DNA from 4 places in the Streptomyces sp. NPDC041122 genome. Region 1 is predicted to be linked to each of the others. Evidence: riboswitches for the same ligand, from Rfam matches in the RefSeq annotation. Region 1 holds a riboswitch; each other region holds the start of a gene.
The links. Region 1 has a riboswitch for cobalamin ahead of ACZ6B8_RS19865 (ribonucleoside-diphosphate reductase subunit alpha). Riboswitches for the same ligand answer to the same signal wherever they lie in the genome.

Region 2: linked by a shared signal. The riboswitch ahead of ACZ6B8_RS17010 (energy-coupling factor ABC transporter permease) and the one ahead of ACZ6B8_RS19865 (ribonucleoside-diphosphate reductase subunit alpha) in region 1 are both predicted to bind cobalamin.
Region 3: linked by a shared signal. The riboswitch ahead of ACZ6B8_RS25530 (CoA-acylating methylmalonate-semialdehyde dehydrogenase) and the one ahead of ACZ6B8_RS19865 (ribonucleoside-diphosphate reductase subunit alpha) in region 1 are both predicted to bind cobalamin.
Region 4: linked by a shared signal. The riboswitch ahead of metE (5-methyltetrahydropteroyltriglutamate--homocysteine S-methyltransferase) and the one ahead of ACZ6B8_RS19865 (ribonucleoside-diphosphate reductase subunit alpha) in region 1 are both predicted to bind cobalamin.

Annotation. Positions count from the first base shown of each region.
Region 1 is NZ_JBVIYQ010000005.1:217,341-225,040, forward strand. Features, by position in the region: gene ACZ6B8_RS19850 (DUF3311 domain-containing protein) at 1-118, shown strand, start outside; gene mctP (monocarboxylate uptake permease MctP) at 193-1,752, shown strand; gene ACZ6B8_RS19860 (GNAT family N-acetyltransferase) at 1,842-2,348, shown strand; cobalamin riboswitch at 2,411-2,533, shown strand; gene ACZ6B8_RS19865 (ribonucleoside-diphosphate reductase subunit alpha) at 2,666-5,059, shown strand; gene ACZ6B8_RS19870 (ribonucleotide-diphosphate reductase subunit beta) at 5,059-6,096, shown strand; gene ACZ6B8_RS19875 (bifunctional albaflavenone monooxygenase/terpene synthase) at 6,163-7,539, opposite strand; gene cyc1 (epi-isozizaene synthase) at 7,536-7,700, opposite strand, start outside.
Region 2 is NZ_JBVIYQ010000004.1:209,278-216,977, reverse strand. Features, by position in the region: gene ACZ6B8_RS17020 (DUF3048 domain-containing protein) at 79-1,071, opposite strand; gene ACZ6B8_RS17015 (diacylglycerol/lipid kinase family protein) at 1,352-2,914, shown strand; cobalamin riboswitch at 3,021-3,204, shown strand; gene ACZ6B8_RS17010 (energy-coupling factor ABC transporter permease) at 3,235-3,954, shown strand; gene ACZ6B8_RS17005 (energy-coupling factor ABC transporter substrate-binding protein) at 3,951-4,349, shown strand; gene cbiQ (cobalt ECF transporter T component CbiQ) at 4,356-5,105, shown strand; gene ACZ6B8_RS16995 (energy-coupling factor ABC transporter ATP-binding protein) at 5,102-6,016, shown strand; gene ACZ6B8_RS16990 (endo alpha-1,4 polygalactosaminidase) at 6,042-6,968, opposite strand; gene ACZ6B8_RS16985 (TIGR01777 family oxidoreductase) at 7,198-7,700, shown strand, end outside.
Region 3 is NZ_JBVIYQ010000007.1:271,199-278,898, reverse strand. Features, by position in the region: gene ACZ6B8_RS25535 (acyl-CoA dehydrogenase family protein) at 1-347, opposite strand, end outside; gene ACZ6B8_RS25530 (CoA-acylating methylmalonate-semialdehyde dehydrogenase) at 353-1,852, opposite strand; cobalamin riboswitch at 2,064-2,242, opposite strand; gene ACZ6B8_RS25525 (VOC family protein) at 2,535-3,113, shown strand; gene ACZ6B8_RS25520 (hypothetical protein) at 3,186-3,326, opposite strand; partial or broken gene ACZ6B8_RS25515 (aldo/keto reductase) at 3,418-4,411, shown strand; gene ACZ6B8_RS25510 (SCO0607 family lipoprotein) at 4,902-5,183, opposite strand; gene ACZ6B8_RS25505 (hypothetical protein) at 5,336-5,458, opposite strand; gene pstS (phosphate ABC transporter substrate-binding protein PstS) at 5,617-6,771, opposite strand; gene ACZ6B8_RS25495 (MFS transporter) at 7,184-7,700, shown strand, end outside.
Region 4 is NZ_JBVIYQ010000007.1:155,156-162,855, forward strand. Features, by position in the region: gene metE (5-methyltetrahydropteroyltriglutamate--homocysteine S-methyltransferase) at 1-1,945, opposite strand, end outside; cobalamin riboswitch at 2,108-2,334, opposite strand; gene aceB (malate synthase A) at 2,683-4,275, opposite strand; gene aceA (isocitrate lyase) at 4,403-5,689, opposite strand; gene ACZ6B8_RS25055 (short-chain fatty acyl-CoA regulator family protein) at 6,076-7,521, shown strand; gene ACZ6B8_RS25060 (isochorismatase family protein) at 7,613-7,700, shown strand, end outside.

The sequences.
Region 1 (7,700 bases):
GTACCAGATGCTGTGGGTGCTCATCTCCACGGTGCTGACGATGACCGCGTACAAGCTGTGGCAGCGTGACCAGCGCTCCCGCAAGGCCGCGCAGGCCCAGGGGGGTGCCGGAAAGTGACCACACTCGCATCGGGCGGCGTGAACGGCGTCGCCCTCGGGGTCTTCATCTTCTTCTTCGTCGCGGTCACCGCGATGGGCTTCCTGGCCGCGCGCTGGCGCAAGGCCGAGACGGAGTCCCTGGACGAATGGGGCCTGGGCGGACGGTCGTTCGGCACCTGGGTCACCTGGTTCCTGCTCGGCGGCGACCTGTACACCGCGTACACCTTCGTGGCCGTCCCCGCAGCGATCTACGCGGCGGGCGCGGCCGGCTTCTTCGCCGTCCCGTACACGATCCTCGTCTACCCGCTGATCTTCACGTTCCTGCCGCGCCTGTGGTCGGTCTCGCACAAGCACGGCTATGTGACCACCTCGGACTTCGTGCGCGGGCGCTTCGGCTCCAAGGGCCTCTCGCTGGCGGTCGCGGTCACCGGCATCCTCGCCACGATGCCGTACATCGCCCTCCAACTCGTCGGCATCCAGGCCGTTCTCGACGTCATGGGCATCGGCGGCGGCCCCGACACCAACTGGTTCGTCAAGGACCTGCCGCTGCTGATCGCGTTCGCGGTGCTCGCGGCGTACACGTACTCCTCGGGGCTGCGCGCGCCCGCGCTGATCGCGTTCGTGAAGGACGGGCTGATCTACCTCGTCATCGCCGTCGCGATCATCTACATCCCGATCAAGCTCGGCGGCTTCGACGACATCTTCGCCAAGGCCGGCGACGCCTTCGGGGTGGTCAACGAGGGCACGGGCAAACCGCGCGGCGCCCTCGCGCCGCCCGAGGCCGGCCAGTGGACGTACGCGACGCTGGCGCTCGGCTCGGCGCTCGCGCTCTTCATGTACCCGCACTCGATCACGGCGACGCTCTCCTCCAAGAACCGCAACGTCATCCGCCGCAACACCACGATCCTGCCGCTCTATTCGCTGATGCTGGGCCTGCTCGCGCTGCTCGGCTTCATGGCGATCGCGGCCGGGGTCAAGGTCGACAACGGCCAGCTGGCCATCCCGCAGCTCTTCGAGGACATGTTCCCCGACTGGTTCACCGGCGTGGCCTTCGCCGCGATCGGCATCGGCGCGCTCGTCCCGGCCGCCATCATGTCCATCGCGGCCGCGAACCTCTTCACCCGCAACATCTACAAGGACTTCATCAAGCCCGACGCGACGCCCGAGCAGGAGACCAAGATCTCCAAGCTGGTCTCGCTCCTGGTGAAGGTGGGCGCCCTCATCTTCGTCCTCGGCATGGACAAGACCGTGGCGATCAACTTCCAGCTGCTCGGCGGCATATGGATCCTGCAGACGATGCCCGCGCTGGTCGGCGGCCTGTTCACCCGGTGGTTCCACCGCTGGGCGCTGCTCGCCGGCTGGGCGGTCGGCATGGTCTACGGCACGCTGGCCGCGTACGGCGTCGCCTCGCCCACGCAGAAGCACTTCGGCGGCTCCTCCGACACCATCCCGGGCATCGGTGAGATCGGCTACATCGGCCTGACCGCCTTCGTCCTGAACGTGGTGGTCACCGTGGTCCTCACCTTCGTCCTGAAGGCGCTGAAGGCCCCCGAGGGCGTCGACGAGACATCCCCGGCGGACTACACGGCGGACGCGGGCGATCCCGGCGTCGTGGAGGAACTGCCGCCGGCGACCGCGGGCGCCGCGCACTGATCCCGCTCCCGCACTGCTGAGGCACCGACCGCGAAGGGCCGCCGGAAAACCGGCGGCCCTTCGTCGTGCGCTGTTGCACACTGCGCCCCATGGACATCACGATCAGAGCGGCACATCCCGAGGAGTACGCGGCACTGGGCGACCTCACCGCGCAGGCCTACCTCGACGACGGACATCTGGACCACGGCCCCGAGGACCGCTACCTGCCCGTGCTGCGGGACGTGGCGGGGCGCGCGGCGCACGCCGAGATCCTGGTGGCCGCGGCCGACGGCGCGGCGGACGGCGCACTGCTCGGCGGGGTCACCTTCGTGCCGTCCGGCGGGGCCCTGGCCGACATCGCGCGGGGCGACGAGACGGAGATCCGCATGCTGGCGGTCTCGCCCGCGGCGCGCGGGCGCGGGGTCGGCGAACTGCTCGTGCGCGCGTGCGTCGAGCGGTCCAGGCAGGCGGGCCGCACCCGGCTGGTGCTGTCCTCCTCGCCCTCCATGCGGACCGCACACCGGCTCTACGAACGCCTCGGCTTCGTCCGCACCCCGGAGCGCGACTGGTACCCGATCCCCGGTCTCCCGCTGCTCACCTACGCGTTGACACTCTAGGCCGTACCGTTCGCGATCCGACACAAGATGTGGGCCTGCTTCAGTGAGGCGGCACAAGATGTATGCTCGTGCTCGCTGTCGCCGCAGGGGAATCCGGTGCAAGTCCGGAACTGTCCCGCAACGGTGGACGTGTACGTCTTTGTCGTACGCGCAGTCCGAAGACCTGCCGGCAGTGCACCCGAGCCGTCCGGCCCGGGTGCCGACCGTCCGGGCCTCGTGGAATGGGCCGGTGGACGCGGTACGCCGCCCTGTCCGGGTGCGCCCGTGTGTGCCGTCCTCTCCCCCCAGGCCCAGAGCCGAGCGAGGGAGAGCTCCACGTGACCATCGCGCCTGCCGAACCTGCGTCAGCGCCGTCACCGACGACCGCCGAGGTGACCGACGCGCCGGGGACCGCGCTGCTGCGCACCCTGACCGACCTCACCGCCGACCTCCCCGACGCCGACCCCGGCCGAGTCGCGGCCGCCGCGCTGCGCGGCCGTTCGGCCAGGGCCGACGAGGCGGAGCTGCGCACGCTCGCGACCGAGGCCGCCGCGGGGCTCATCTCCGAGGACCCGGCGTACTCCAAGCTCGCCGCCCGGCTGCTCTCCCTCTCCATCGCCGCCGAGGCCGCCACGCAGGGCGTGCGCACCTTCACCGAGTCGATCGTGGTCGGCCACCGCGAGGGCCTGATCGCGGACCGCACCGCCGACTTCGTCACCGCGCACGCCGCCCGGCTCGACGCGCTCGTGGAGTCCGCGCTGGCCGACGGCGCCGACTTCCGCTTCGGCTACTTCGGCCTGCGCACGCTGCACAGCCGCTATCTGCTGCGCCACCCGATCACCCGGCAGGTCATCGAGACGCCGCAGCACTTCATGCTGCGCGTCGCGAGCGGGCTGGCCGAGGACGACAGCGTCCGCGCCCTCGACGAGGTCGCCGCGCTGTACCGCCTGATGAGCCGCCTCGACTACCTGCCGTCCTCGCCGACGCTCTTCAACTCCGGCACCCGCCACCCGCAGATGTCGTCCTGCTACCTCCTCGACTCCCCCCAGGACGAGCTGGACTCCATCTACGACCGCTACCACCAGGTCGCGCGGCTCTCCAAGCACGCCGGCGGCATCGGCCTCTCGTACTCGCGCATCCGCTCCCGCGGTTCGCTGATCCGCGGCACCAACGGCCACTCCAACGGCATCGTGCCGTTCCTGAAGACGCTGGACGCCTCGGTCGCCGCGGTCAACCAGGGCGGGCGGCGCAAGGGCGCGGCCGCGGTCTACCTGGAGACCTGGCACTCCGACATCGAGGAGTTCCTGGAGCTGCGCGACAACACCGGTGAGGACGCGCGCCGCACGCACAACCTCAACCTCGCGCACTGGATCCCGGACGAGTTCATGCGCCGGGTCGCCGCCGACCGGCCGTGGTCGCTGTTCTCGCCGTCCGACGTGCCCGACCTCGTCGACCTGTGGGGCGGGGAGTTCGACGCCGCCTACCGCGCGGCGGAGGCGGCGGGCCTGGCCAAGAAGACCATCCCGGCCCGTGAGCTGTACGGCCGCATGATGCGCACCCTCGCGCAGACCGGCAACGGCTGGATGACGTTCAAGGACGCCGCCAACCGCACCGCCAACCAGACCGCCGAGCCCGGCCACACCGTGCACTCCTCGAACCTGTGCACGGAGATCCTGGAGGTCACCGACGACGGCGAGACGGCCGTCTGCAACCTCGGCTCGGTCAACCTCGGCGCGTTCGTGGAGAACGGCGACATCGCCTGGGAGCGGCTCGACGAGACCGTCCGCACCGCCGTCACGTTCCTCGACCGGGTCGTCGACATCAACTTCTACCCGACCGAGCAGGCCGGGCGCTCCAACGCGCGGTGGCGCCCGGTGGGCCTCGGCGCGATGGGCCTGCAGGACGTCTTCTTCCAGCTGCGGCTGCCCTTCGACTCCCCCGAGGCGCGCGCCCTGTCGACCCGCATCGCCGAGCGCATCATGCTCGCCGCGTACGAGGCCTCCGCCGACCTCGCCGAACGCAACGGCCCGCTGCCCGCCTGGGAGAAGACCCGCACCGCACGCGGTGTGCTGCACCCCGACCACTACGACGTCGAGCTGACCTGGCCGGAGCGGTGGGCGGCGCTGCGGGAACGTATCGCCGCGACCGGCATGCGCAACTCGCTGCTGCTCGCCATCGCGCCGACCGCCACCATCGCCTCCATCGCCGGGGTGTACGAGTGCATCGAGCCGCAGGTCTCCAACCTCTTCAAGCGCGAGACGCTCTCGGGTGAGTTCCTCCAGGTCAATGCCTATCTGGTGGAGGAGTTGAAGCGGCTGGGCGTCTGGGACGCGCAGACCCGCGAGGCGCTGCGCGAGGCCAGCGGCTCGGTGCAGGGCTTCAGCTGGATCCCGGAGGACGTCCGCGCGCTGTACCGCACCGCGTGGGAGCTGCCGCAGCGCGGGCTCATCGACATGGCCGCCGCGCGCACCCCGTTCCTGGACCAGGCGCAGTCGCTCAACCTGTTCCTGGAGACGCCGACCATCGGCAAGCTCTCCTCGATGTACGCGTACGCCTGGCAGCAGGGCCTGAAGACCACGTACTACCTGCGCTCGCGCCCCGCCACCCGCATCGCGCGCGCGGCCGGCGGTTCGAACGCCGCGGCCACCGCCCCCGTCCCCGCGCAGGCGACCCCCGAAGACGCCATCGCCTGCTCCCTGGAAAACCCCGAGTCCTGCGAGGCCTGCCAGTAATGTCCCAGTCGGAACTGCACACCACCACCGCGGGTGAGAAGAACCTGCTCGACCCCGGCTTCGAGCTCACCCTGCGTCCGATGCGCTACCCGGACTTCTACGAGCGCTACCGCGACGCGATCAAGAACACCTGGACCGTCGAGGAGGTCGACCTCCACTCCGACGTGGCCGACCTGGCCAAGATGACGCCCGAGGAGCAGCACCTGATCGGCCGTCTCGTCGCGTTCTTCGCGACCGGCGACTCGATCGTGTCCAACAACCTCGTGCTGACGCTGTACAAGCACATCAACTCCCCCGAGGCGCGGCTCTACCTGAGCCGTCAGCTCTTCGAGGAGGCCGTGCACGTCCAGTTCTATCTGACGCTGCTCGACACCTACCTGCCCGACCCGGAGGACCGCAACGCCGCCTTCGCGGCCGTGGAGAACATCCCCTCCATCCGGGAGAAGGCGGAGTTCTGCTTCCGCTGGATGGACTCGGTGGAGAAGCTGGACCGGCTTCAGTCGCAGTCCGACCGGCGCCGCTTCCTGCTGAACCTGATCTGCTTCGCGGCGTGCATCGAGGGGCTCTTCTTCTACGGCGCCTTCGCCTACGTGTACTGGTTCCGCAGCCGCGGCCTGCTGCACGGCCTGGCCACCGGCACCAACTGGGTGTTCCGCGACGAGACGATGCACATGAGCTTCGCCTTCGACGTGGTCGACACGGTCCGCAAGGAGGAGCCGGAGCTCTTCGACGACGCGCTGCGGCAGCAGGTCACGGACATGCTCAAGGAGGCCGTCGAGGCCGAGCTGCAGTTCGCCCGCGACCTGTGCGGCGACGGTCTGCCCGGCATGAACACCGACTCGATGCGCGAGTACCTGGAGTGCGTGGCCGACCAGCGGCTGCAGCGCCTGGGCTTCGCGCCGATCTACGGCTCGCAGAACCCCTTCTCCTTCATGGAGCTGCAGGGCGTCCAGGAGCTGACCAACTTCTTCGAGCGGCGGCCCTCCGCCTACCAGGTCGCGGTCGAGGGGTCGGTCTCCTTCGACGACGAGTTCTAGGTCTGGCGCTCGGCGCCTCGGTGTGCCCGTCCCGCCGGAGCCGGCGGGGCGGGCACACGGCCGTGTTCAGCGCGGGGTGGCCCGCAGGACGAGCCGTTTGGGGTGCAGGGTGATGCCGACGCGGGTGCCGGTGTCGGTCTCCCCGACCGGTTCGAGGCGCCACTTCGGGGCCACCGTCCCGAGGATCAGGGCGAGTTCGGCCAGGCTGAAGTGGTCGCCGGGGCACTTCCGGTTGCCGACGCTGAACGGCATCATCGCGAACTCCGGTACGGCGTCGGCACGTTCCGGATCCCAGCGGTCCGGGTCGAACTCCAGGTGCCGCTCGAAGGAACGCGGGTCGCGCTGCATCGCGTAGACGCTGTAGACGATGTCCGCGTCCGCCGGAATCGAATAGCCGCCCAGTTCGGTTTCGGCCACCGACCGGCGCGTGAATATCCAGGCGGCCGGCCGTATGCGCATCGCCTCGGTGACGACATTGCGGGTGTGCGGCAGGTCCGCCAGATCGGCGAATGTGATCGCGCGATCGGGGGCCACGGAATTTACCTCTTCAACCAACCGCCTTTCCTGCTCCGGGTGTTCGGTGAGCAGATGGAAGGTCCATGCCAGCGTCGACGCCACATTCTCCGCACCCGCCACGACGAGCGATACCACGTTGTCGTGGATCTCCCGGTCGGCTATGAGCGCCCCGGATTCGTCCCTGGCCCGCAGCAATTCCGCGAGCAGGTCGTCCGGGGCACCGGGTCCGGCCGCGCGGCGTTCCGCGATGATCTCGTCCACCAGCGCGTGCAGATCGGCGAGCGCCCGCTCGAAGCGGCGGTTGGCGGGGGTGGGGACGCGGTAGAGGGGCCCCACCGACAGCACCATGCGACGGTAGAGCCCCTCGAACACCGTGTGCAGCGAGTCCGCGATGCGGTCCGCCTTCTCCCCTATGGAGTCGACCTCCAGAAGCGAGCGCGAGACGATCCGCACGGCGGTGCGGAACATCTCCGCGCTCACGTCGACGGTGGCGCCCGGCTGCCAGCGGGCGGCCGTGGCGCGCGCCTCCTCCTCCATCACCTTGGCGTAGTCGGCGATCCGCTCGGGCCGGAACGAGGGCTGCATCATGCGCCGCTGGCGCCGGTGCAGCTTGCCGTTGCTGGTCGCCACGCCCTTGCCGAGGAGTACCTCCAGGGTGTCCCAGAGCGGGCCCCCGACGATGTAGTCGGGGTTCTTCAGGAGGGCGCCCACGAGCTCCGGGTCGCAGACCGCGTACGCCGTCCTGGGCCCCAGCCTGATCCGGACGAGATCCCCGTGGTCGCGCAGCGCGGCGAGGAAGCCGAGGGGGTCGCGCACCAGCTTCCAGGCGTGGCCGAGCAGCGGCACGCCGCCCCGGACGAGGGGCGGTGTGCGCAACGGGTCCGGCCCGGAAGTGGCCGACGCAGGTATTGCGGACTCGATGCTCATTCCTCACCCACCAGTTCGTTTTCCGCCAACGCTTCTTCCGTCACATAGGGAGGTACGGACCGGTCGTCCCAGCTGTCCACCCGATAGCGACCCGATTCGTGATGGAACCAGTAGACGGACGAGAACCAGTTCCGCATGTTGAAGACGCATGATTTCACCGC
Region 2 (7,700 bases), on a different contig from region 1:
CGCGGGGACCGTTCCGACCGGCCCGCCCGGCCTGTTTCCCGGCGTCGAAGCCGCGGTGCGCGTCAGCCGCGGTTCTCGTCACCCGCGATCCGCGTAGACCATCCACACCTGGCCCGGAGCGAACGGCATCGGCGCCCCACCCGCGCGGGTGAAGGTGGTGCCCGCGGTGGCCGTGGGACGGTTCCAGCGTGTCGCGTAGCTCCTGCCGTCGCGCAGCACCAGGGCCCGGCCGCTCCCGACGGTCTCGATGTACGGCGTCACCGCGCCCTTGAAGTCCTTGAACCGCGACGGACGCATGTGCACGTACTGAACGACGATCGTGGGCGCGCCGAGCCGCGTCCCCGACGTGCTGCGGGCCGGCGTGCCGTCGAACGACACGAGCCAGCGGTGCTGACCCGGCGACCAGCGGAAGGAGTGACGGGCGGCGGGGTACCGGACGGTCCGGGCCGCCGTGGGCGTGCCACCGGCCGGCGCGGGACCGAAGCGGAACCCGATGTCGGCCGGCGGGTCGGTCCGCGGCACCGAGCGCAGCAGCGCCTGCGGGCGGAGGAAGAGGTCGTGCGGGGCGGGCCGGCCGCTCCGGCGGAAGTAGGCGCCCGGGAAGCGGCCCTGCGGGCGGGCGTACAGCGGCGCGTCCCTGAGCTTCTTCTGCAGCGCGGTGCGCACCCCGGAGTAGGCGAGGACCGGCCGGCCGAACTGGCGCAGCAGCTCGACGTCGGACTCGCGGGCGCTGCGCACCGGGCCGATCTCCGGCGGCACCTTGCTGGAGTAGACGCCCATGAGACGGCTCATACCGCCCTCGACCCTCTCCACGTAGACGATGTCCGCCCGGTCGAGACCCGTGTGTGGGCGGGCCGCCCGGGCGTTGTCGAACTTGACCGCCACGACCGGCCCCTGGCGTGCCGTCAAACCGGTGAAGGGCGAGGGGCTGCGGGGCGCGGGGGAGTCCTCACGAGCGGGGGCGCTCGCGTAGGCGGAGGCGCCCGCGGCGAACGCCGCCGTGACGACGAGCGCGAGCACGCGGGTACCGAGCCGGGTGCGACGGGCGTCCCGGACTTTTGTCGCTGCCATTGAGGCGTCTCCTTCGTGGCGAAGCCGGTCGGGCCGCCTCGTGGCCGCCCTGGTGGCAGCCGCAGACCTACCTCCCCGGGCCATGGCCTCAATCGCGGCTGGGGCCATCCACCCGCGTGACGTCACTCTTTCCGGGGCAGCCCCGCGTGGCTCCGCGGCCGGTGCGTGCGCCGGACCGAGCGGAGTGGGCGGGATCGGCGCGGGTAGGCTGGGACTTCGTCCTGGTCCGTTCCGGCCGCGTGCTGCGGATTCTTTACAAGTGCAGAGGTGTGGCGAGCGAATGAAGCGATCTGTTCAGCGGTGGAAGGTGCCGGGCCCGGGGCCGGGCAAACGGCTGGCCGCCGCCCTCGACCTGGTGGGCCCCGCTCGCGGCGGGGCCGTGACACGGGCGCTCCGTACGGTGGTCGAGCACGACGCCGTATGGCTGGGCGCCGCCACGGCACTGGGTCTCTCGGGGGACAGGAGCGCCCGCAGGGCTGCCCTGCGGGGGCTCGGATCGGTGGCGATCGTCACAGCTGTGAACCATGCGGTGGCCAAGCCCGCGGCCCGCAGCGCCCGCCCCGTCCTGGACGGCCTGCCCGCGCTGTTCCCTCGCCCCCGCACCGCCTCGCTGCCCGCCAGCCCGATAGCCACGGCAACCGCCTTCACCTCGGCGGTCGTCATGGAGTCGCCCCGGCACGGCCTGGGCGTCCTGCCGTTCGCGGCCGGTCTCGCCTACGCGCGCGGCCAGAAGGGCCTCGACCACCGCGGCCGCACGGCCGCCGGAGCCCTCATCGGAGTGGGGGCCGCGCTGCTCACCTGCCGCTGGTGGCCCGTGAAGCCCGCGGCGGCGGCCGCGGGCGCTCCGCCGCGCCGGCCGGCCCCCGCGCTCAAGGACGGCCAGGGCCTGCACGTGGTCGTCAACCCGTCCTCCGGCGTCGCCTGGAGCAGGGACACCGCCGACACCCTGCGCACCCTGCTCCCCGAAGCGTCGATCACGGTCTTCGAACCCGGCGACGATCTGGTGGCCCTCCTGGAAGCGGCCGCGCAGCGCGCCGTCGCGGACGGCGGGGCGCTGGGGGTGTGCGGCGGCGACGGCACGGTCAACGCGGGCAGCGTCACGGCGGCACGGCACCAGGTCCCCCTCGCCGTCTTCCCCGGCGGCACCTTCAACCACTTCGCCGTGGACCTCGGCAACGTGACGCTGGAAGACGTCACCCGCGCCATCGGGTCCGGCGACGCCGTCACCTCCGACGTGGGACGCGCCTCCGCCTATCAGCAGCCCGGCGCCGCCACCGGCGGCACACAGGAGGCGCCGACCCGCGAGCTGGAGGCCCGCGGCGAACAGCAGCTCTTCCTCAACACGTTCAGCATCGGCGTCTACTCGGACCTGGTCCATGCCCGGGAGCGGCTCGAGAAGCGCATCGGCAAGTGGCCCGCGCTCGTCATCGGCCTCGCCAAGGTTCTGGCGACGGGCGCCCCGCTCTCCGTGGTGATCAACGGCCGGCCGCGCCGCATCTGGCTGCTCTTCGCGGGCAACGGCATCTACCACCCGGCGGGCTTCGCCCCGACCTACCGCACCCAGCTCGACGACGGGCTCCTCGACGTCCGCGCCGTGGAGGCCGGCACTCCGCTGGCCCGCACCCGGCTGCTCCTCGCCGTCCTGACCGGAACCCTGCACAACTCCCGTGTCCTGACGACCGCCCAGGTGCGCCGGCTCGAGCTGGAAGTCGTGGAGGGCGACCCGCACCTCGCCTACGACGGCGAGGTGACCGACACCACGTACCAGCGGCTCGTGCTCGACAAGCTCCCCAAGGCCCTCACCCTCTACCGGCCCGCCGACCAGGACCAGTGGCTCCGCTGACCCACCCGCCACACGGCCGCTGATCAGGGGCGTACGCGGTGGTACACGCGCTCGCGTGTGCCACCGCCGCAACCCGTGCGCAAGTTGTCAGCAGATCAGTTGCGCACTAATGTCGCCACGCCTTGGTGAACGGGAAATCCGGTGTGATGCCGGTGCGGCCCTCGCCACTGTGATCGGGAAGTCCGGCTCCAGCCCTCGCGGCAGCCACTGGGTGCGCACGCACCCGGGAAGGCGGAGTCCGGTCGGTACGACCCGTCAGCCAGGAGACCGGCCAAGGCGCGTTGTCCATCCACGAGGTGCTGGAGAGGGTCTGCCGAGCCATGCACATAGCCGAGGGTTTCCTCCCACCGGCGCACGCGATCGCCTGGGGCGTAGCGTCCGCGCCGTTCGTCGTCCACGGAGTCCGCTCCCTGACCCGTGAAGTCAAGGAACACCCGGAGAGCACGCTGCTCCTCGGCGCCTCCGGGGCCTTCACGTTCGTCCTGTCCGCACTGAAGATCCCGTCCGTCACGGGCAGTTGCTCGCACCCGACGGGAACCGGGCTCGGAGCGATCCTGTTCCGGCCGCCCATCATGACGGTGCTGGGCACCATCACCCTGCTCTTCCAGGCCCTGCTGCTCGCCCACGGCGGGCTCACCACCCTGGGCGCCAACGCCTTCTCGATGGCGATCGTCGGCCCCTGGGCCGGATACGCGGTCTACCGGCTCCTCAAGCGGTTCGACGTCCCGCTCATGGTCGCCGTGTTCTTCGGTGCGTTCGTCGCCGACCTGTCCACGTACTGCGTCACCAGTGTTCAGCTGGCGCTCGCGTTCCCCGACCCCAGCAGCGGATTCCTCGGGGCTCTGGGCAAGTTCGGCGGAATCTTCGCCGTCACGCAGATCCCGCTGGCGATCAGCGAGGGACTGCTCACCGTCCTGGTGATGCGGCTGCTCGTGCAGTCCAGCAGGGGCGAGCTCACCCGGCTCGGCGTGCTGATGCAGCGCAAGAGCACGCCGGACGTGACGACGACCAAGACGGAGACGGGGGCCAGCGCCCGATGAGCCGGAACGCGAAAATCAACATCCTGCTGCTCGTGGTGGTCGCCGCGCTCGCGGTGCTGCCCGTGGCGCTCGGGCTCGGCGACGACGAGAAGGAGCCGTTCGCCGGCGCCGACGCGCAGGCCGAGACCGCGATCACCGAGATCAAGCCGGACTACAAGCCGTGGTTCTCGCCACTGTACGAACCCCCCTCCGGGGAGATCGAGTCGGCGCTCTTCGCCCTGCAGGCGGCCATGGGCGCCGGTGTCCTCGCCTACTACTTCGGGCTGCGCAAGGGACGCCGCCAGGGCGCGGAGCAGACGGTGGCGCAGGAGGCGGACGCGGAGCGGTCCACCGGTGCCGCGGCCGGCACCCCGGCCGGCCAGGAGGCCGGCCGGTCCGGGGCCGGGCAGGTCTGACCCGGCGTGCTGCCCATCGACGCGGCGGCGCACAGCAGTCGCTGGCGCCGCCGGCACCCCGTGGACAAGGCCGTGCTCGGGCTCGGCCTCACCGTCCTGGCCATCTCGCTGCCGCCCTGGCCGGGCGCCGCGCTGGTGCTGACCGCGGCGCTCGTCCTGCTGCTCGGACCCGCGGGCGTGCCGCCCCGCAAACTGTGGCGTGCCTACCGCGTGCCGCTCGGCTTCTGCGTCACCGGCGCCCTCACGCTGCTCGTCCAACTCGGCGGCCCCGAGGGCTTCGTGACGCTCGCCGACGGAGGCCCGGCGCGCGCGGGCGGCCTCCTCCTGCGGACCTCCGCGGCCTCGCTCGGCGTGCTGCTGTTCGCGTTCACCACACCGATGTCGGACCTGCTGCCCCGGCTGGTGAAGGCCGGTGTGCCCGCACCCGTCGTGGACGTGGCGCTCGTCACGTACCGCATGAGCTTCCTGCTCCTGGACTCCATGAGCCGCATCCGGCAGGCGCAGGCCGCCCGCCTCGGCCACACCACCCGCGCCGCCACCTGGCGCTCCCTCGCCTCGCTCGGCGCCACCGCCTTCGTGCAGGCCTTCGACCGGGCCGGCCGGCTGCACGCCGGGCTCGCCGGACGCGGCTACGACGGCACGCTGCGGGTCCTCGTCCCCGACGCCCGGATCTCCCGGCCCTTCGTGGCGGCCGGAGGCGTCCTCCTCGTGGGCCTGGTGGCCCTCACCCTCGTACTGGAAAGGTTCCTGCCATGACCGAGCCGAGGGCTCTTCGCGAGCCGGGCGCCCGCGGCGGGCCGGGACAGCCCCTGGTCGCCCTGCGCGACGCGTCCTACGCGTACGAGGACGGGCCCACCGTGCTCAGCGGACTGGACTTCGACGTCGTCGAGGGCCGCGCCCTCGCGCTGCTCGGCCGCAACGGCAGCGGCAAGACGACCCTCATGCGCCTGCTCAGCGGCGGACTGCGCCCCGCCGCGGGCGGGTTGACGGTCGACGGCGTCCCCGTGACGTACGACCGCAAGGGTCTGACCCGGCTGCGCACCACCGTCCAGCTGGTCGTGCAGGACCCCGATGACCAGCTCTTCGCCGCATCGGTCGAGCAGGACGTGTCGTTCGGCCCGCTCAACCTCGGCCTGTCCGACACCGAGGTCCGGGCCAGGGTGGCCGAGGCGCTCGCTGCCCTCGACATCGTGGCCCTCGCCGACCGGCCCACCCATCTGCTCTCCTACGGCCAGCGCAAACGGACCGCCATCGCCGGCGCCGTGGCGATGCGGCCCCGCGTCCTCGTCCTCGACGAGCCGACCGCGGGACTCGACCCCGACGGCCAGGAACGCCTCCTCGTCACCCTGCAGCGGCTGCGGGACGCCGGGACCACCGTGGTGATGGCGACCCATGACGTCGATCTGGCCCTGCGCTGGGCCGACGACGCGGCGCTGCTGACACCCGCCGGGGTGCGGACCGGCCCGGTCGCCGAGATGCTCGGCCGACGGGACCTGCTGGCGCAGGCCGGGCTGCACCTGCCGTGGGGCATCGCCGTCGGGGAGCTGCTGCGGACGCACGGCCTGCCGACCGGGGCGGGCGACGGGCCGCGCACGGCTGAGGAGTTGGCCGCGCTCGTGGGGGCGGCGGTCCGGGGCACGCCGACGGGCCGGGCGGCCGAAAGCTGAGCCCGGCCGCCTTCGGCGGGATCCGTCAGCAGTGGCGGTACACGTAGCCGTCCTCGCCCGTGGGCCGGACGTCGCGGTCGCGCAACGTGATCGAGAGTTTCTTGCCCCAGGAGCGGCAGGCGGCGTCGAAGTCCTTCGCCACGTACTCGATGTCGAAGACCTTCCCCCCGTACGCGGACGCGAAGTCGGGGCACTCCTTGTAGTGGGCGCACTCCTCGGTCACGGCGAAATCGAAGCCGATGTGCTCGCGCCGGTCCAAGAGGTCGGTGGTGTTCTTCTGTGCGATGGCCAGGCCCTGGTCGTGGGCGCGGCGGGCGAGCAGCCGGGCGAAGGCGGCCGCGTCGTCGGGGGTGAGGAGGTCGTCGGAGCGCTCGTAGGAGTCCAGGTTGTCGGGCTCCACCGCGTCGTAGCCCGCCGTGGCGCAGCCGTCGATCCACTTGCCGACGATCTCGGCGAGCGCCGCGCGCTTCTTCGCGGTGGAGATGTCGAGCAGGGGCTCCTGCCAGTCCTCGTCGACGACCGTCCGTCCCTCGTCGTCATGGAGCAGCAGATCGGGGTGCTCGCGCTGCCACCAGCGCGCCGCCTTCTTGCCGGGCTGGGCCTGGAAGGCGTTGACGTAACAGATGTTGTACCGGCCCGCGGCGGGCTCGGCGGCGCGGTCGCGCGAGACGGCGCGCACCCCGGCCGGGGGCGGGTAGGCGCCGCCCAACTGGTAGTCGAAGCGCGCGTCGACGGGCGGCTGCCGGACGTCACCCCGTGCGGCGGTGCCGCGCTCGGGGTGGTCGGAACGGCCGGAGTCGCCGGAGCCGCCCGAGCAGCCGACGACGAGGGCCAGGAGCAGGGCGCCGCCCAGACCGGCCCGTACGGATCGCCGCGCCCCGTCGCCGGCCCGCACGAAGCCGCGTGTGCGGTGCTCGATGTTTCTGCTGGTACGCCTCTTGATCCCGGTCACAGGACCAGGATCTCAGTACGTGTCTGCTCCCTTCGCGGCGGGCGTCGTTTCGGCTCATGTCCGGCTAAATCAAGCCAGAGTGCGAAGGGGCATTTCCGGTCACGACTGTCCGGTGAGTCAGGACGCCGTGCTCCCCTGCCGTGTGGTCGGCCGGGCCGGGGTCCGCGCGCGAACGGGCGAGTCGTACGCTCGACGTACGACATCAGGCGTCGCGCCACGGGAGGCCCAGGTGAAGATCGTGCTGCCAGGAGGTACCGGTCAGGTGGGCGGCGTGTTGCGTCGGGCGCTGACCGCCGCGGGCCACGAGGTCGTGGTCCTGACCAGACGCCCCGGGCGGGACGGTGAAGTCCTCTGGGACGGCCGCTCGTCGGGCCCTTGGGCGGAGGTGGTCGACGGCAGTGACGTCGTGGTCAATCTCGCCGGACGCAGCGTCAGCTGCCGCTACACCGAAGAGAACCTCCGCGCCATGATGGATTCGCGCGTGGACTCCGCGCGCGTCGTGGGCGAGGCGATCGCCGCTGCCCGCAAGCCGCCCCGGGTCTGGCTCCAGATGAGCACCGCCACCATCTACGCCCACCGTTTCGACGCGCCGAACGACGAGGCCAACGGCGTGATCGGCGGAGACGAGCCCGGTCTCCCCGGCTACTGGTCCTACAGCGTCGAGATCGCACGGAACTGGGAGCGGGAGCAGGAGCGTGCCGTGACGCCGGGCACGCGCAAGGTGGCGCTGCG
Region 3 (7,700 bases), on a different contig from region 1:
TGCCTCTCGTCGCCGTACCGGTCGATCATCCAGGCGACCATGTTGTGGATGGAGAGGTAGCCGGCGATGGAGGGGCAGCCGGTGGCGAGGGCCTCGAACACGAGGGTTCCGTCGGTGCGGCCGAGCGCCGAACCGCCGTGTTCCTCGCGTACGTAGACGCCGCCGAGGCCCAGCGCGGCGGCCTTGCGCAGTACGTCCACGGGGAAGTGTTTGTCGCGGTCCCAGGCGACGGCGTGCGGCGCGAGGTGTTCCTCGGCGAAGTCCAGTGTGACCTCGGCCAGGGCGAGTTGGTCCTTGGTGAGGGCGGCGGGATGGTCGTTGGTGAGGGCGGCGGCCGTCGGTGTCATCGCCGTCATCCCATCGTCGGGATGGTGAAGCTCGCGCCTTCCCTGGCCCCGGACGGCCAGCGCGAGGTGACGGTCTTCGTACGGGTGTAGAAGCGCACGGCGTCGGGGCCGTGCTGGTTGAGGTCGCCGAAGCCGGACCGCTTCCAGCCGCCGAAGGTGTGGTACGCGACCGGCACGGGGATCGGCACGTTGACGCCGACCATGCCGGCGCCGACGCGGCGGGTGAAGTCGCGGGCGGTGTCCCCGTCCCTGGTGAAGAGGGCGACGCCGTTGCCGTAGGGGTGTTCGGTGGGCAGGCGCAGGGCCTCCTCGTAGTCCGCGGCACGGACCACACAGAGGACCGGGCCGAAGATCTCCTCGCGGTAGATCCGCATCCTGGGCGAGACGCGGTCGAAGAGCGTGGCACCCGCGAAGAAGCCGTCCTCGTGGCCGGGCAGGGTGACGTCCCGTCCGTCGACGACGAGTTCGGCCCCTTCGTTGACGCCGATGTCCACGTAGCGGCGGACCCGGTCGAGGGCGTCGCGGGTGACCAGCGGGCCGAAGTCCGCCTCGGGGTCGTCGGAGCGGCCGATGCGCAGCTCCGCGACGCGTTCCTTGAGGCGGGTGACGAGCGCGTCGGCGGTCTCCTCACCGACGGGCACGGCGACCGAGATGGCCATGCACCGCTCCCCCGCCGAGCCGTACCCGGCGCCGATCAGCGCGTCCACGGCCTGGTCGAGGTCGGCGTCCGGCATCACGATCATGTGGTTCTTGGCGCCGCCGAAGCACTGCGCGCGCTTGCCGTGTGCGGCGGCGCTCGCGTAGATGTGCGCGGCCACGGGCGTGGAGCCGACGAAGCCGAGCGCCTGCACGCGCGGATCCTCGATGAGGGTGTCCACGCTTTCCTTGCCGCCGTTGACCACGTTCAGGACGCCGGGCGGCAGCCCCGCCTCCAGGAACAGCTCGGCGAGCCGGAGCGGCACCGAGGGCGCGCGTTCGGAGGGCTTGAGAACGAAGGAGTTTCCGCAGGCGAGCGCGGGCGCGGCCTTCCACAGTGGGATCATCGCGGGGAAGTTGAACGGGGTGATCCCGGCGGTGACGCCGAGCGGTACGCGCAGGGAGTGCACGTCGATGCCGGTGCCGGCGTTGTCGCTGAACTCACCCTTCAGCAGGTGCGGGATGCCCGCCGCGAACTCCACCACCTCTAGGCCGCGTTGCAGGTCGCCGTGGGCGTCGGCGATCGTCTTGCCGTGTTCGGAGGAGAGCAGCCGGGCCAACGACTCCCGCTCCTGTTCGACGAGTTGGAGGAAGCGCAGCATCACGCGGGCGCGCCGCTGCGGGTTCCACTCGCCCCAGCCGCGCTGCGCCGCTTCGGCGTCGGCGATTGCCGCGGCCGTCTCGTCGCGCCCCGCCAGCGGCACGTGGGCCTGTACGGAGCCGGAGTTGGGGTCGTACACGTCGGCGAACAGCCCGGAGGCCCCGCGCACGTGCTTGCCGCCGATGAAATGTGTCAGTTCACGGACCATGAGAGCCTGCTCTCGTCAGGTGAGATCCGAAGATGGCACGGCAGGCCGACGGCACCGCCGGACAGGCGGATCGATGGGCCTGACGTGGGACGCGAAGGCCTAAGAGCCGTCGTGGAGTCGAGCGTCGGCGACGGCCGCCGCTCGCTTCGCCGGATCACCTGGGTCGTGGGTACGGACCGGTGCCATGCGTGTCTGCTCCATCCTCGTGGACAACACGGAACACCCCGCGGCCGGTATCCTGACTCCCGGATCAGCGCGCGTTCTCCCGCCTTCCCGACGGACTCGTCCGTCAGTGGCGTATCGCTCGGCGAGAACGCACTCCCCGGTCACAGTGGCGGGACCGCGCCGGATTCACACCGGCTTCCCTGCACCGCGGGCTCTGGTCACGAACATATAGTTGGACGTCCTAGTAAGTCCACCCCCGCCTTTCCGGCCACACGGGTCCGGACCGCGCGGCGGGCCGGCGGCCGAACGTGCCGCCGCGCCTTTGGGATCGTTTCTTCCTGTCGCTTCATCCCCGAAAGCGCCGTTGATGGCCGGGGCGGCCGGCAAGCGGCCTGACCGCGAACATGGCCAGAAATGATTTAACCTTCAACCTGTGCTAGTGGCATTCTTTTCAGGGCGACGCCGACCAGCATCGACGACCAGCCAACTACGCGCCTACGTACAGGAGATGACCGACATGACGCAGACACCGACGCAGATGCAGACACGGTCTGAGCCGCACGCCCAGGCCCGGTCCCTGCCCCTCCGTCTCCACCACCACGCCTGGATCACCGACGACCAGGAAGCCAACCGCCGCTTTTACGAGGACGTGATCGGCCTGCCGTTAGTGGCCACGTGGACCGAGCGCGAGGTGATGCACGGCGTCGAGCGCGCCTACAGTCACGCTCTCTACGGCCTGGCCGACGGCAGCGCGCTCGCCTTCTTTCAGTTCGCGGACCGCAACGACCAGGAGGAGTTCAGGACCAGCATCAACTCAACTCCTCTGCGCCACATAGCCTTCAAGGTCGAGGCCGGGGCACAAGAAGCCATTCGCGAGCGCGTCGAGGCGGCCGGCTCCGTGGACGCGAACCCTCACGTGATCGACCACGGCTTCTGTGTCTCGCTGTACGTCACGGACCCCAACGGGCTGATCCTGGAGTTCGCCGTCGACCACCCCGACGTGGAGAAGATCGACGTCGAGCAGCGCGCCACCGCACACGCCGACCTCGCCCGTTGGCTCGCCGGGGACCATACCAGCAACAACCGCTGGCGCTGATCCGTACCCCGTGGCGCAGGCCGAAGCGGCGCTTTTGCCTCAGACCGGGAGCGCGTAGCGGGACTGTGCGGGTCAGCTGACGCGCTGGAAGGCGCCGGCGGGTCCGATGCGGCCCCCCTGGCGGGCGTCGGCGGCGAGGTCCTCGGCGATGACGGTGATGCGGCGGACACGGCCACGCGGTAGCCCGTGCCGGCGCAGGATCCGGTAACCCACCTCGTGTCCGGGTCCTGTGGCGACCCGCTGAAGGTGGAGCGCTTCACCCTCACCCGCTCGCGCCGCACCTGACCCGGAGGAGCATCCACGCATGATCACCCGAACCGCGCTCGGCTCGCCCGGTCTCACCGTCAGCGCGATGGGCCTGGGGTGCATGGGGATGAGCGAGAGCTACGGCCCCGCCGACTGGGACGGCGGCCTGGCCACCATCGACCGGGCCCTGGAGCTGGGCGTCACGTTCCTGGACACCGCCGACGCCTACGGCACCGGGCACAACGAGGTGCTGGTCGGCCGGGCCATCCACGGCCGCCGGAACCAGGTGCAGCTGGCCACCAAGTTCGGCATCGACCGCAGTGCCGGCGACCCGGGGACGCCGCATCCGCGGTGCCCGGGACTTCGTGCTGCGCTCCTGTGACGCCTCGTTGCTGCGGCTGGGCGTCGAGACGATCGACCTGTACTACGCCCACCGGCCGCCCCAGGACGTGGAAATCGAGGAGACCGTCGGGGCGACGGCCGAGTTGGTCGCGGCGGGCAAGGTCCGCCATCTGGGCCTGTCCGAGGTCGACGGCGAGCTGCTGCGCCGGGCCCACGCGGTGCACCCGATCGCCGCGGTCCAGAGCGAGTACTCGCTCTGGACCCGCGAAGCCGAGGCGGTCACCCCGGTGATGGCAGAGCTGAGGATCGGGCTGGTGCCGTACTCGCCGTTGGGGCGGGGGTTCCTGACCGGCACCCTGGACCGCTCCACGCTGGGCGAGAGGGACTTCCGGCGCACCAACCCCCGCTTCGCCGACGAAGCGGGCGAGGCCAACGAGAGGATCGCGCAGACCGTGCGCGAGGTGGCCGACCGGCTGGGTGCCACCCCGGCCCAGGTGGCGCTGGCTTGGGTGTACGCCCAGGCCGAGCGGCTCGGGGTAGCGGTGGCCACCATTCCGGGCACCCGCAGCCCGGCCCGGCTGGAGCAGAACGCGGCCGCGCTGGAACTCGTACTGGACGCCGAGACGCTGGCCGCGCTGAACCCGCTGAGCGACCAGGTAGTGGGTGAGCGCTACGCCCCCGCACACACCGCTGAGGTCGCTCGGGGTTAGCCGGCGGGTTCGACGCGCACGACGTCCAGCTCGCCGAGGTCGTTGACGTCGCGCCACGCTGTGTACCGGGGTGCTGATCATCGTTCTGGACGGCAGCGTCGTCACCGTGGCGCTCCCCACGATCGGAAGGGAACTGGACTTCACACAATCGAACCTCGCCTGGCTCGACCACGCCTACATGATCGCCTTCGGTGGACTCCTGCTTCCATCTTCTTCATCAACGTGCCGATCGGCGCGGCCACCCTCCTCGCCGCCGTGTGTCTCTTCGAACCCGATCGGGGCCTCGGATTCCGCACCGGCGCCGACCTATTGGGGGCGTTTCTGGCCACCTCGGGCCTGATGCCGGCCGTCTACGCGATCAACAGGATCGAGAGCGAGGAACGAGCGGCCCAACTCCGGCCCGGCGACCGCCGTTCGGACGCCCAGCGCCCGGACGGCTCCCGCTCCGGCGTCCGGCCCCGCTCCCGCCTTCCGCTCCGGCGCCCGAGGCTCACTGACCGTCCTTCAGCTTGATGATCTTCCCGTCCTTGTCGACGGTGTGCGTCTCCCAGTACGTATCCCACTTGTCGCCGACGTGCTCAGGGACCTTGCCCGCGGGATAGCGTGAATAGCCCTTGGGCGGCTCCTCTCCCTTGGGGGCGCACGCGGATCCGCTGCTTCCCACCCTCAGAACCGGATACTCCCCGCCGCCGCAGGTCGCGTCCTCCATGGAACAGCCGGTGAGCACCGCGGCCGTCACGCCCGCCAGTGCGAGCCCCACGACCGATCGCACCGGCCGGCTTCCGATCACACGCGAGAGCGGACGAACTCGATTACCCTTGGTCACTGCTGGCTCCCTCTCCTCGGCTTCGGGTTGCACCCCCAGCCTGCGCGAGCCGGGCGAGCCGATCATGAGTACGGGTACTCAAACGCACCCGCGCGACCTCACAGGTAGTCCATCACCTGCGAACTGCTCGACGTGCCCTCCGCCGACCGGGACACGTTCCAGCGGCACACCGAGACGTCCATACCCCTGGCCGCCACCGAGGAAGAGCGAGAGGCAGCCATGGCGGCCATCCACGAATACATGCGCGAGCTCGTCTCGCCACACGGGCCGCGCCCACGCATGACTTGCTCAGCGATGTCACCGAAAGCGACCTCACCGACGAGGAGCTCGGCGGAATCAGGGCCTTCTTGCTGGGCGCCGGAGTAGCCGGCGCCCGGTGTCAGGAGAGCGTGCGCACCACGTCCCGCACCTGCCCCGCGACGGACTCCGGCAGCGGCGCGTAGTGCAGCCGGGACAGGTCCCGCTGTCCCTCCTCGCTCGCCGTGTAGGTCAGGAACGACTTCAGCGCGGGCAGGGTCTGCCGCTGGTTCCCCTTGTCGCAGACGATCTCGTAGGTGACCTGGACGATGGGGTACGCGTCCGGCGCCGAGGCGCCATAGCGGAACTTCAGCGTCATGTCGTTGCCGCGGCCCGCGACCCGGGCCTGGGCGATACCGGCCGACGCCGTCGAGGGCGTGGGTTCGACCGGGGCGGGCGCGCCCGTGTCGAGTGCCACGGTCTTGATCTCGCGGGCCCGCGCGAAGGACAGCTCGAAGTACCCGATCGCGCCGAACCCCGACGTCACCTCCGCCGCCACGCCGCTCGATCCGCTCGCGGAGGCTCCGCCCGTCCCCTGCCAGGCCTTGCCCACCGGGTGCGGCCACTCCTTGGGGGCCGAACCTGCGAGGTAGGCCTGGAAGTTCTGGGTGGTCCCGGAGTCGTCGGACCGGTGGACGGGGCGTACCGGCGTGGACGGCAGGTCGGCGCCGGGGTTGAGACGCCGGATCTCCGGGTCGTCCCACGTGGTGATCTCGCGGTCGAAGATCCTGGCGAGGGTCGGCGCGTCGAGCACCAGATCGTCGACGCCGGGGACGTCGTACCCGAGGGCGATGGGCCCACCGACCATGGGCAGGTCGATCGCCCGCCCGCCGCGGCAGACGTCCTTCGAGAGCGCGGCCTCCTCGGGCTTCAGCGCGCTGTCCGAGCCGCCGAACGCGGTGGCGCCGCGCAGGAACTGGGCGCCGCCCGCCCCGGATCCGATCGGGTTGTACGCGATCCGCACCCCCGGGCACGCGCCCTGGTACTGCTTGATCCAGTGCTTCATCGCGTTCTGCTGGGCGCTCGAACCGGTCCCCTGCACCCTGCCCGTGCCGGCGCAGTCGATCCCCGCGACGGCGGATGCCCCTGCGGCGGCCCGCCCCTCGCCGTCACCGTCGTCGTCCCCGAGTCCCGCGACACCGCATCCCGCCAGGGACAGCGACAGCAGGGCCGTCAGGGAGAGGGCCGTGCGCGCTCTCCCTCTCTGGTACGTACGTCCTGGACGTGGGCGTTGCAACGTATTCCCCTCGGGGTACCGCGAAACGGATCTCAACCGGAATGCCGGACTGAATGGTCGCCGATCCGGGGTGACGGCAGGTGACGCCCGGGCGAACAGCGGGCGACACGCTTGGGTACGGAGGGGAGGCCACCCATGGGACACGGGGGGCACGAGGGGCAGGGGCTCGCGCGGAGGGGCGTTATCCGCTTCGCCCGCGCCACCCGCCCCGGTAGTCTCACGGCAGCACCCGCCCCTGCGAGGAGTCGAGATGCCCGGTCGCCCGAGCACGCGCTGACGTTCAGGTCGTTCGACCCGTCACCGCGTGCTGCCCCGCACCCGCGGCACCCGCGCCTACCCGTGCGGCACCTGCCCGGACCCGTACCCACGGCGGCACAGCGAGCCCTTCTCCCGGCTCCCACAAGGGGTTGTCGTGCCGTCCCGCACCCGTTCCCGTTCGCGTTCCTCCCATGGCCTCCTGTGCGATCCCGACTTCCGTCGGCTCTGGGCGGGTCAGACCGCCTCGCAGTTCGGCGCGCAGGCCACCCAGGTCGTCCTGCCGCTCATCGCCGTCCTCTCCCTCGACGCCTCCACCGGCCGTCTCGGCGCGCTGCGCGCGGTGGGACAGGCTCCGATCCTGCTCTTCTCCCTGTTCGCCGGCGCGTGGGTGGACCGTCGCCGCGCCCGTGACGTCATGGTCCTGTCCGACATCGGGCGCGTGCTGGCGCCGGCCGCCGTCGCCCTCGCGTATCTGCTGGGCACACCGGGGCTGCCGGTGCTGTTCGGCGCCGCGTTCCTGGTGGGCGTGTCCGGGGTGTTCTTCGACGTCGCGTATCAGGCGAGCCTCGTACGCCTGGTGCCCCGCGCCGAGTTGGCCCGGGGCAACAGTGCCCTCGAAGGCAGCAGGTCCGCCGCGCAGATCGGTGGGCCCGCGCTCGGTGGCACGCTGG
Region 4 (7,700 bases), on a different contig from region 1:
GCCGTACCCCGCTGGTGCTGAGGCGGAAGGACTCGGTGGCCCATGCCAGGTAGGCGGAGTGGTCGGCGGCGCGCAGCGGCAGCGTCTCGCGCAGGGCGGGCTCGTCGACCTGGATGACCGAAGTCCCGGCCGCCTCCAGGTCGTTGACCTCGTCGCGCAGGGCGAGCGCGACCTGGCGGGCGGTGTCGCCGAGTGGCTGGTCGTCACGGACGAAGGACCAGGCGAGCATGGTGACGGGGCCGGTGAGCATGCCCTTGACGGGGCGGCTGGTGAGCGACTGGGCGTACGTCGTCCAGCGCACCGTCATCGGCTCGGGCCGCGAGATGTCGCCGGCGAGGACCGGCGGGCGGACGTAGCGGGTGCCGTAGGACTGCACCCAGCCGTGCTGAGTGGCGAGGTAGCCGGTGAGCTGCTCGGCGAAGTACTGCACCATGTCGTTGCGTTCGGGCTCACCGTGCACCAGCACGTCGATGCCCGCCTTCTCCTGGAAGGACAGGACCTCGCGGATCTCGTTCCTGATGCGCTCCTCGTACCCGGCCGTGTCGATCCGCCCGGCCCGCAGGTCGGCGCGGGCGGTGCGCAGTTCGGTGGTCTGCGGGAAGGACCCGATGGTCGTCGTCGGGAGCAGCGGGAGACCGAGGGCTGCACGCTGGGCCGCCGCACGCTCCGCGTACGGCTGGGAGCGTCGGGCGTCGGCGTCCGTGACCGCGGCGGTACGGGCGCGGACGGCCGGGTCGCGGGTGATGGTGGAACCGGCGCGGGAGGCCAGGTCGGCGCGGTTCGCGGCGAGTTCGGCCGCGATGGCTTCGGTGCCCTGGGAGAGGCCGCGCGCCAGGACGGAGATCTCCCGCGTCTTCTGCCGGGCGAACGCCAGCCAGCGGGCGACCTGCGGGTCGATGTCCCGCTCCGCGGTGGCGTCCAGCGGGACGTGCAGGAGCGAGCAGGACGCGGCGACGTCCACGCGGTCGGCGAGCCCGAGGAGTGTGCCGAGGGTGGCGAGGGACCTCTCCAGGTCGTTGATCCAGATGTTGCGGCCGTTGACGACACCGGCGACCAGCCGCTTGCCGGTCAGTCCGCCGACGGCGGCGAGGTCGTCGAGGTTGGCGGCGGCCGTCTCGGTGAAGTCGAGGGCCAGGCCGTCGACGGGGGCCTTGGCCAGAATGCCGAGCGCGTCACCGAGACGACCGAAGTACGAGGCGACCAGGAGCTTGGGGCGGTCGGTGAGGGCGCCCAGGTCGCGGTAGGCGCGCTCGGCGGCGTTCAGCTCGGCCGGGGTGCGGTCCTGGACCAGGGCGGGCTCGTCCAGCTGGACCCACTCGGCGCCCGCCGCGCGCAGGTCCGCGAGCACCTCGGCGTAGACGGGCAGGAGCCGGTCGAGGAGCGTCAGCGGGTCGAAGTCGGCGGCCACACCCGGCGCGGGCTTGGCGAGCAGGAGGTACGTCACGGGGCCCACGAGGACGGGACGCGCCGTGTGCCCGATCGCGAGGGCTTCCGTCAGCTCGGCGACCTGCTTGGCGGAGTCGGCCCGGAACGCGGTGTCGGGCCCCAACTCGGGCACCAGGTAGTGGTAGTTGGTGTCGAACCACTTCGTCATCTCCAGCGGCGCCACGTCCTGCGTGCCGCGCGCCATCGCGAAGTAGCCGTCGAGGGCGTCGGCCTGTACGGCCGCGCGGTGCCGCTCGGGGACAGCGCCGACCATGACACTGGTGTCGAGAACGTGGTCGTAGTACGAGAAGTCACCGGTCGGCACCTCGTGGAGGCCGGCGTCGGCCAACTGCCGCCAGTTCGACCGGCGAAGGTCCGCCGCGGTCTCCCGGAGGGCGGCAGCGGTGACGCGGCCCTTCCAGTAGCCCTCGATGGCCTTCTTCAGCTCCCGGTTCCGGCCCTGGCGGGGGTAGCCGTACACGGTGGCTCGTGCTGCCGCGGCTGCGGGCTGCGCTGTCACGGAACTCTCCTTCGCGAGATGTGTCCTGGTTCTCCCGGAGACCGGACGGGGCGCGAAGGGACGACTGACCGGACGGACCACGCCGCGGTCGGATGCCGCGCGTGCCGCTCGATATGTACGCCGACCCGCCCACGAGGTCACCGAAAGCGCCGCACGTGATCGGTCACGTGCGGGCAACGGGCAGGTCTTCGGACTCGCGGGCACGTCACGTGTCGGCCGGACACGGGACACCTACTGGCCGTCGCTTCCCGGACCCGGTCGGGTCCAGTGCTGATGACGGCGGTCGTTCCCACTCACCGCTGCGGGGCAGTCCCGGATTCCCACCGGGTTCCCTCTTACGACGCATCCCGCCTGGCGGACGGGGCGAACCAGCTGCACCGCTCACCCTAGGCGCACGGAAACCGATCGCACACCCCGGCCCGCATTTCGACATGTGAAGCGGGTCACGAGCGTGACACCGGGTGTCATCTCGCTCCGGCACACGTGAGAGGAGTGCCGGGCGGATCACCACTCCGCCCCGCACCCCTCTCCCGCAGCAGCCGCGGGCCCCTCAGCCCGGCGGCGGACCCGGGCCCCTCAGCCCCGGTCGTAGGTGTGGAACCCGCCCCTGCTCGGCAGGTTCAAATCGCCGCGTGGTACGGCGTGTTGGGGGGGCGATGCACTCCCGCGCGGCGCGGGCTGCGACCACGACCGCCTCGCAGGCCACGGTCGTGTCCAGGCCGGTGACTCCCCAGCCATCACAGTCCCTCCGGACGGTGCACGAGATGGCGCGTGTAGGCGTCCGTGGTGAAGAAGGCGGGCAACTCCCGTGCCAGCGCGGTGCGTTCGAAGAGTCCCCGGACATCGTCGAGCGGCGCCCACGGGTACTCCGCGCCGAGGGAAGCCAGTTCGTCCTCCAGTACCTCCAGGACCCGCTCCCGGTCGACGACCCGGTGCCGCAGCCACTGCCAGATCTGTACCCGTGCGATCTCCGCCGTGGCGGCGTCCTCCATGAGCCCGTCGAGGGCGACGGCGCCCTGCCCGCGCAGCCAGGCGGCGAAGTAGCGCAGCGCCACCGCGACGTTCGTGCGCACGCCCTCCGGGGTGGGCCGGCCGCTGGTGCGCCGCACGGAAAGGAGCTGCTCCGGCCCCACCTCGACGTCGTCGCGGGTGCGGTCGAGCTGATGCGGCCGCGGTCCGAGGACACCGTCGAAGACATCCCGGCAGACGGGCACCAGAGCGGGGTGGGCGACCCGGGAGCCGTCGAAGCCGTCCTCGGCTTCACGCTCCTTGTCGAGTCGCACCTGGGCGAGGGCGGCCTGGTGTGCCTCGGCGTCCCTGCCGGGTACCTGGGCGGCCATTCCACCGATGGCGTGGGCACCGCGCCGGTGACAGGTGCGCACGAGGAGCTCGGTGTAGGCGCGCATGAAGGCTGCCGTCATGGTGACCTTGGCGCGGTCGGGCAGCAGGAAGTCGGTGCGGTGCCCGAAGGTCCTGATGAGGCTGAACAGGTAGTCCCAGCGTCCCGCGGTGAGACCGGAGCTGTGTTCGCGCAGCTCGTAGAGGATCTCCTCCATGGCGACGGCGGCCGTGACGGTCTCGATCAGGACGGTGGCCCGGATCGTGCCCCGGGGCATGCCGAGGAGTTCCTGGGCGAGCACGAACACGTCGTTCCACAGCCGTGCTTCACCCCGGCCCTCCAGCTTGGGCAGGTAGAAGTACGGACCGTGTCCGGCGTCGATCTGCCGCTGGGCGCAGTGGAAGAAGTAGAGCCCGAAGTCCACCAGCGAAGCCGGCACGGCGCGGCCGTCGATCCGCAGGTGCTCCTCGGTCAGATGCCAGCCGCGCGGACGGACGACGATGGTCGCGAGCCGCTCACCGAGCCGGTACCGCTTGCCCTTCGGAGTGGTGAAGTCGATGCGGCGCTCGATGGCGTCCAGGAGGTTCAGCTGCCCGCCGACGATGTTGTCGCAGGTGGGGGCGGTGGCGTCCTCGAAGTCCGCCATCCACACCTGAGCACCGGAGTTGAGCGCGTCGACCGTCATCGCCCGGTCCGGGGGGCCGGTGATCTCCGCGCGGCGGTCGGTCAGGCCGGGGGCGGGCGGCGCCACCCGCCAGGAGGCGTCCGCGCGGATGCGGGTGGTGGCGACGGAGAAGTCCAGGGGGGAGCCGGCGGCGAGCCTGGCCGCCACGCGTGCCCGCTCCCTGAGGAGGTCGGCGCGGCGCTCGGCGAAGGCGTCGGCGAGGCGGCCGACGAAGTCCAGGGCCGCCGGCGTGAGGATCTCGTCGTGACGGTGGCCCCCTGGCGTGCCGAGGAGCTGGATGCGGCTGGTGGGCGCGGAGACGGGCATGAGGCTCTCCTCAGCGGGAGCGGCCGGGGGCCGGACGGAGACGGTCGTCCGGCCCCCGGCCTGATCGCAGGGTGGGGCTGGATGGGGTGGGGAATGACGGGCCCCGCCGACAGGGCCCGGGCGCGGCCTAGTGGAACTGCTCGGTCTCCGTGGAGCCGGCCAGCGCCGTGGTGGAGGAGGCCGGATTGACGGCGGTCGACACGAGGTCGAAATAGCCGGTGCCGACCTCTCGCTGGTGCTTGACCGCGGTGAACCCGTGCTCCTGCGCGGCGAACTCCCGCTCCTGGAGGTCGACGTAGGCGGTCATGCCGTGCTCGGCATAGCCGCGCGCCAGGTCGAACATGCCGTGGTTGAGCGAGTGGAAGCCGGCCAGGGTGATGAACTGGAAGCGGTAGCCCATCGCCCCCAACTCCCGCTGGAACTTGGCGATCTGGTCGTCGTCCAGCGCGGCCTTCCAGTTGAAGGACGGCGAGCAATTGTAGGCCAGCATCTGGTCCGGGTGCTCGGCGTGGATCGCCTCGGCGAACTCACGGGCCTGGGCGAGATCGGGCGTGCCGGTCTCGACCCAGATCAGGTCGGCGTACGGGGCGTAGGCGAGGCCCCGGGCGATCACCGGCGCCATGCCGCCCCGCACCCGGTAGAAGCCCTCGGCCGTTCGCTCGCCGGTCACGAACTCCGCGTCACGCTCGTCGACGTCGCTCGTGAGGAGGTTGGCGGCGAGCGCGTCGGTGCGGGCCACGATCAGGGTGGGCACGTCGGCGATGTCGGCGGCGAGCCGGGCCGCGTTGAGGGTACGGATGTGCTGGCCGGTCGGCACCAGTACCTTGCCGCCGAGGTGACCGCACTTCTTCTCCGAGGCGAGCTGGTCCTCGTAGTGGATGCCGGCCGCGCCCGCCGCGATCATCGCCTTGGTCAGCTCGAAGGCGTTGAGCGGACCGCCGAAGCCGGCCTCCGCGTCGGCGACGATCGGCGCGAGCCAGTCCACCGAGGCGTCGCCCTCGCTCGTGGCGATCTGGTCGGCGCGCAGCAGCGCGTTGTTGATCCGACGCACCACCTGGGGAACGGAGTTGGCCGGGTACAGGCTCTGGTCCGGGTAGGTGTGCCCGGCCTGATTGGCATCGGCGGCGACCTGCCAGCCCGACAGGTAGATGGCCTGGAGGCCGGCCTTGACCTGCTGGACGGCCTGGCCACCGGTCAGCGCGCCGAGCGCGTGGATGTAGTCCTGCTCGTGCAGCTGCCGCCACAACCGCTCGGCGCCGCGCCGGGCGAGAGTGTGCTCCTCGCGCACACGGCCGGAGAGTCGGACGACCTCGTCGGCCGTGTAGGTGCGCTCGATGCCCTGCCAGCGCGGGTCGGTCGCCCAGTGCTGTGCGAGCTCCTGAGCCGTTGCCGTCGTCGTCCCTGCCTGCGCCATGACCGTCTCCCGGGAGTGGTGAACTGTGCGAATACGTGGCACGGAGTGCCTGTGCGATGAAGGATGTGCGGCCCACCGATGCCGATTCGGCAGAGCGGGTGGTGCGAGCAAGGTGACTGCGCTTCCGGCCGGAAGGGTCGGGATCGCCGATGTCAGGGCATTGAATCGTGCCCCGACCTCGTTCCGTCCGGCGGTTCTCGGTGGGCCGTGACTCGACTTTGGCACTGGCACTCGGTGCCAGCAAGCGAGGGAAGCTGCCAACTTCTGCGCATCTTTCTCCCGCCTTTTGCCAAGGTTGTTAATCCCCGTAACGCCCTCCTGGTGGTTACGATCGCGGCGCGACGCCTGACGAACACGACGGGGAACGACGGGGACGGGAGCCACAGGTGAGCAAGACCTACGCGGGAGCACGGCTGCGGCGACTGCGCGAGGAACGCCGCATGAGCCAGGCCGAGTTGGCCCGTGCCCTGGCCATCTCCCCGAGCTACCTCAACCAGATGGAGCACGACTCACGGCCCCTCACCGTGCCCGTACTGCTGCGCCTGACCGAGGCGTTCGGAGTCGACCCGGGCTTCTTCTCCGAGCGGGACACCAGCCGGCTGGTCGCCGACCTGAGGGACGCCCTCACCGGTGAGGTCTCCGCGGGCCACGTCACCGCCTCCGACCTCGCTGACCTGGCCTCCCGCATGCCGGCGGTGGCCGCCGTCCTCGTCGACCTCGGCCGCCGCAACCAACACCTGGCCGAACAACTGGCGGAAGCGGCTGAAGGGAGGGGAGGGGGCCCGGCGACGCAGCCGAGGTCGGCGCACGAGGAGATCCGGGAGTTCTTCTACCGGCGGCAGAACTACCTCCACGACACAGACCTCGCGGCCGAACAGCTGGCCTCCGAGATCGGCGTGCGCCCCGGCGAGGTCGTGCCCGCCCTGTCCGCGCGCCTCGCCGAGCGGCACGGGGTGCGCCTGAGCGCCGACTGCGACCGGCTCCTGCACCACTACGACCCGCAGACCCGGGTCCTCCACCTCTCCGGCCGTCTGCGCCCCGGCCAGCAGGCGTTCCGCATGGCCACCCAGCTCGCGCTGCTGGAGTACGGCGCGGAGATCTCCGCGCTCGCCTCCGAGGACTTCGACCGGGACTCCGCGGCCTGGCCCCTCGCCCGCATCGGCATCGCCAACTACCTGGCCGCCGCGTTGATCCTGCCGTACCGCCGCTTCCACCAGGCGGCGGAGGAGTGCCGCTACGACATCGAGCGGCTGACGGACCACTTCGGCCTCGGGTACGAGACGATCTGTCACCGCCTCAGCACCTTGCAGCGCCCCCGCCTGCGCGGCGTGCCGTTCTCCTTCGTCCGGGTCGACCGGGCCGGGAACATGTCCAAGCGGCAGTCCGCCACGGCCTTCCACTTCTCCCGAGCCGGCGGCACCTGCCCCCTGTGGAACGTCTACGAGGCGTTCGCCGCACCGGGACGCATTCACGTACAGGTCGCCGCCATGCCGGACGGCCGGCGCTATCTGTGGACCGCGCGCACGGTGTCCCGGCACCGCGGCGGCTGGGGAGAGCCGGGCAAGACCTTCGCCATCGGCCTCGGCTGCGAGATCCGGCACGCCGCACGCCTCGTCTACTCCGACGGCATCGACCTCGCGAACGCCTCGGCGGCGGTCCCCATCGGCATGGGCTGCCGGCTCTGCGAGCGCACCGACTGTCCGCAACGCGCCGTCCCTCCGCTGGACCGCCGCCTGGCGATCGACGAGCACAGCAGCACGTTCATCCCGTACCCGGTGGCCGAGGCGGGGCGCGTTCGTCCCGAGGCAGCCTCGTCGGTCCCCGCCCACTGACGCCGGCCGAGCCGCAGCCGCGGCCCGCTGTCAGTGGGCGGGGCTAGCGTGTGGGGGAGACGAGCCCGGCGCGAGCGAAGAAGGTAGACCCATGACCACACTGGAGAACCGGCCGAACACCGCACTCCTCGTCGTCGACGTGCAGCAGGACGTCGTCGCGGGGAGCCACCGGCGCGACG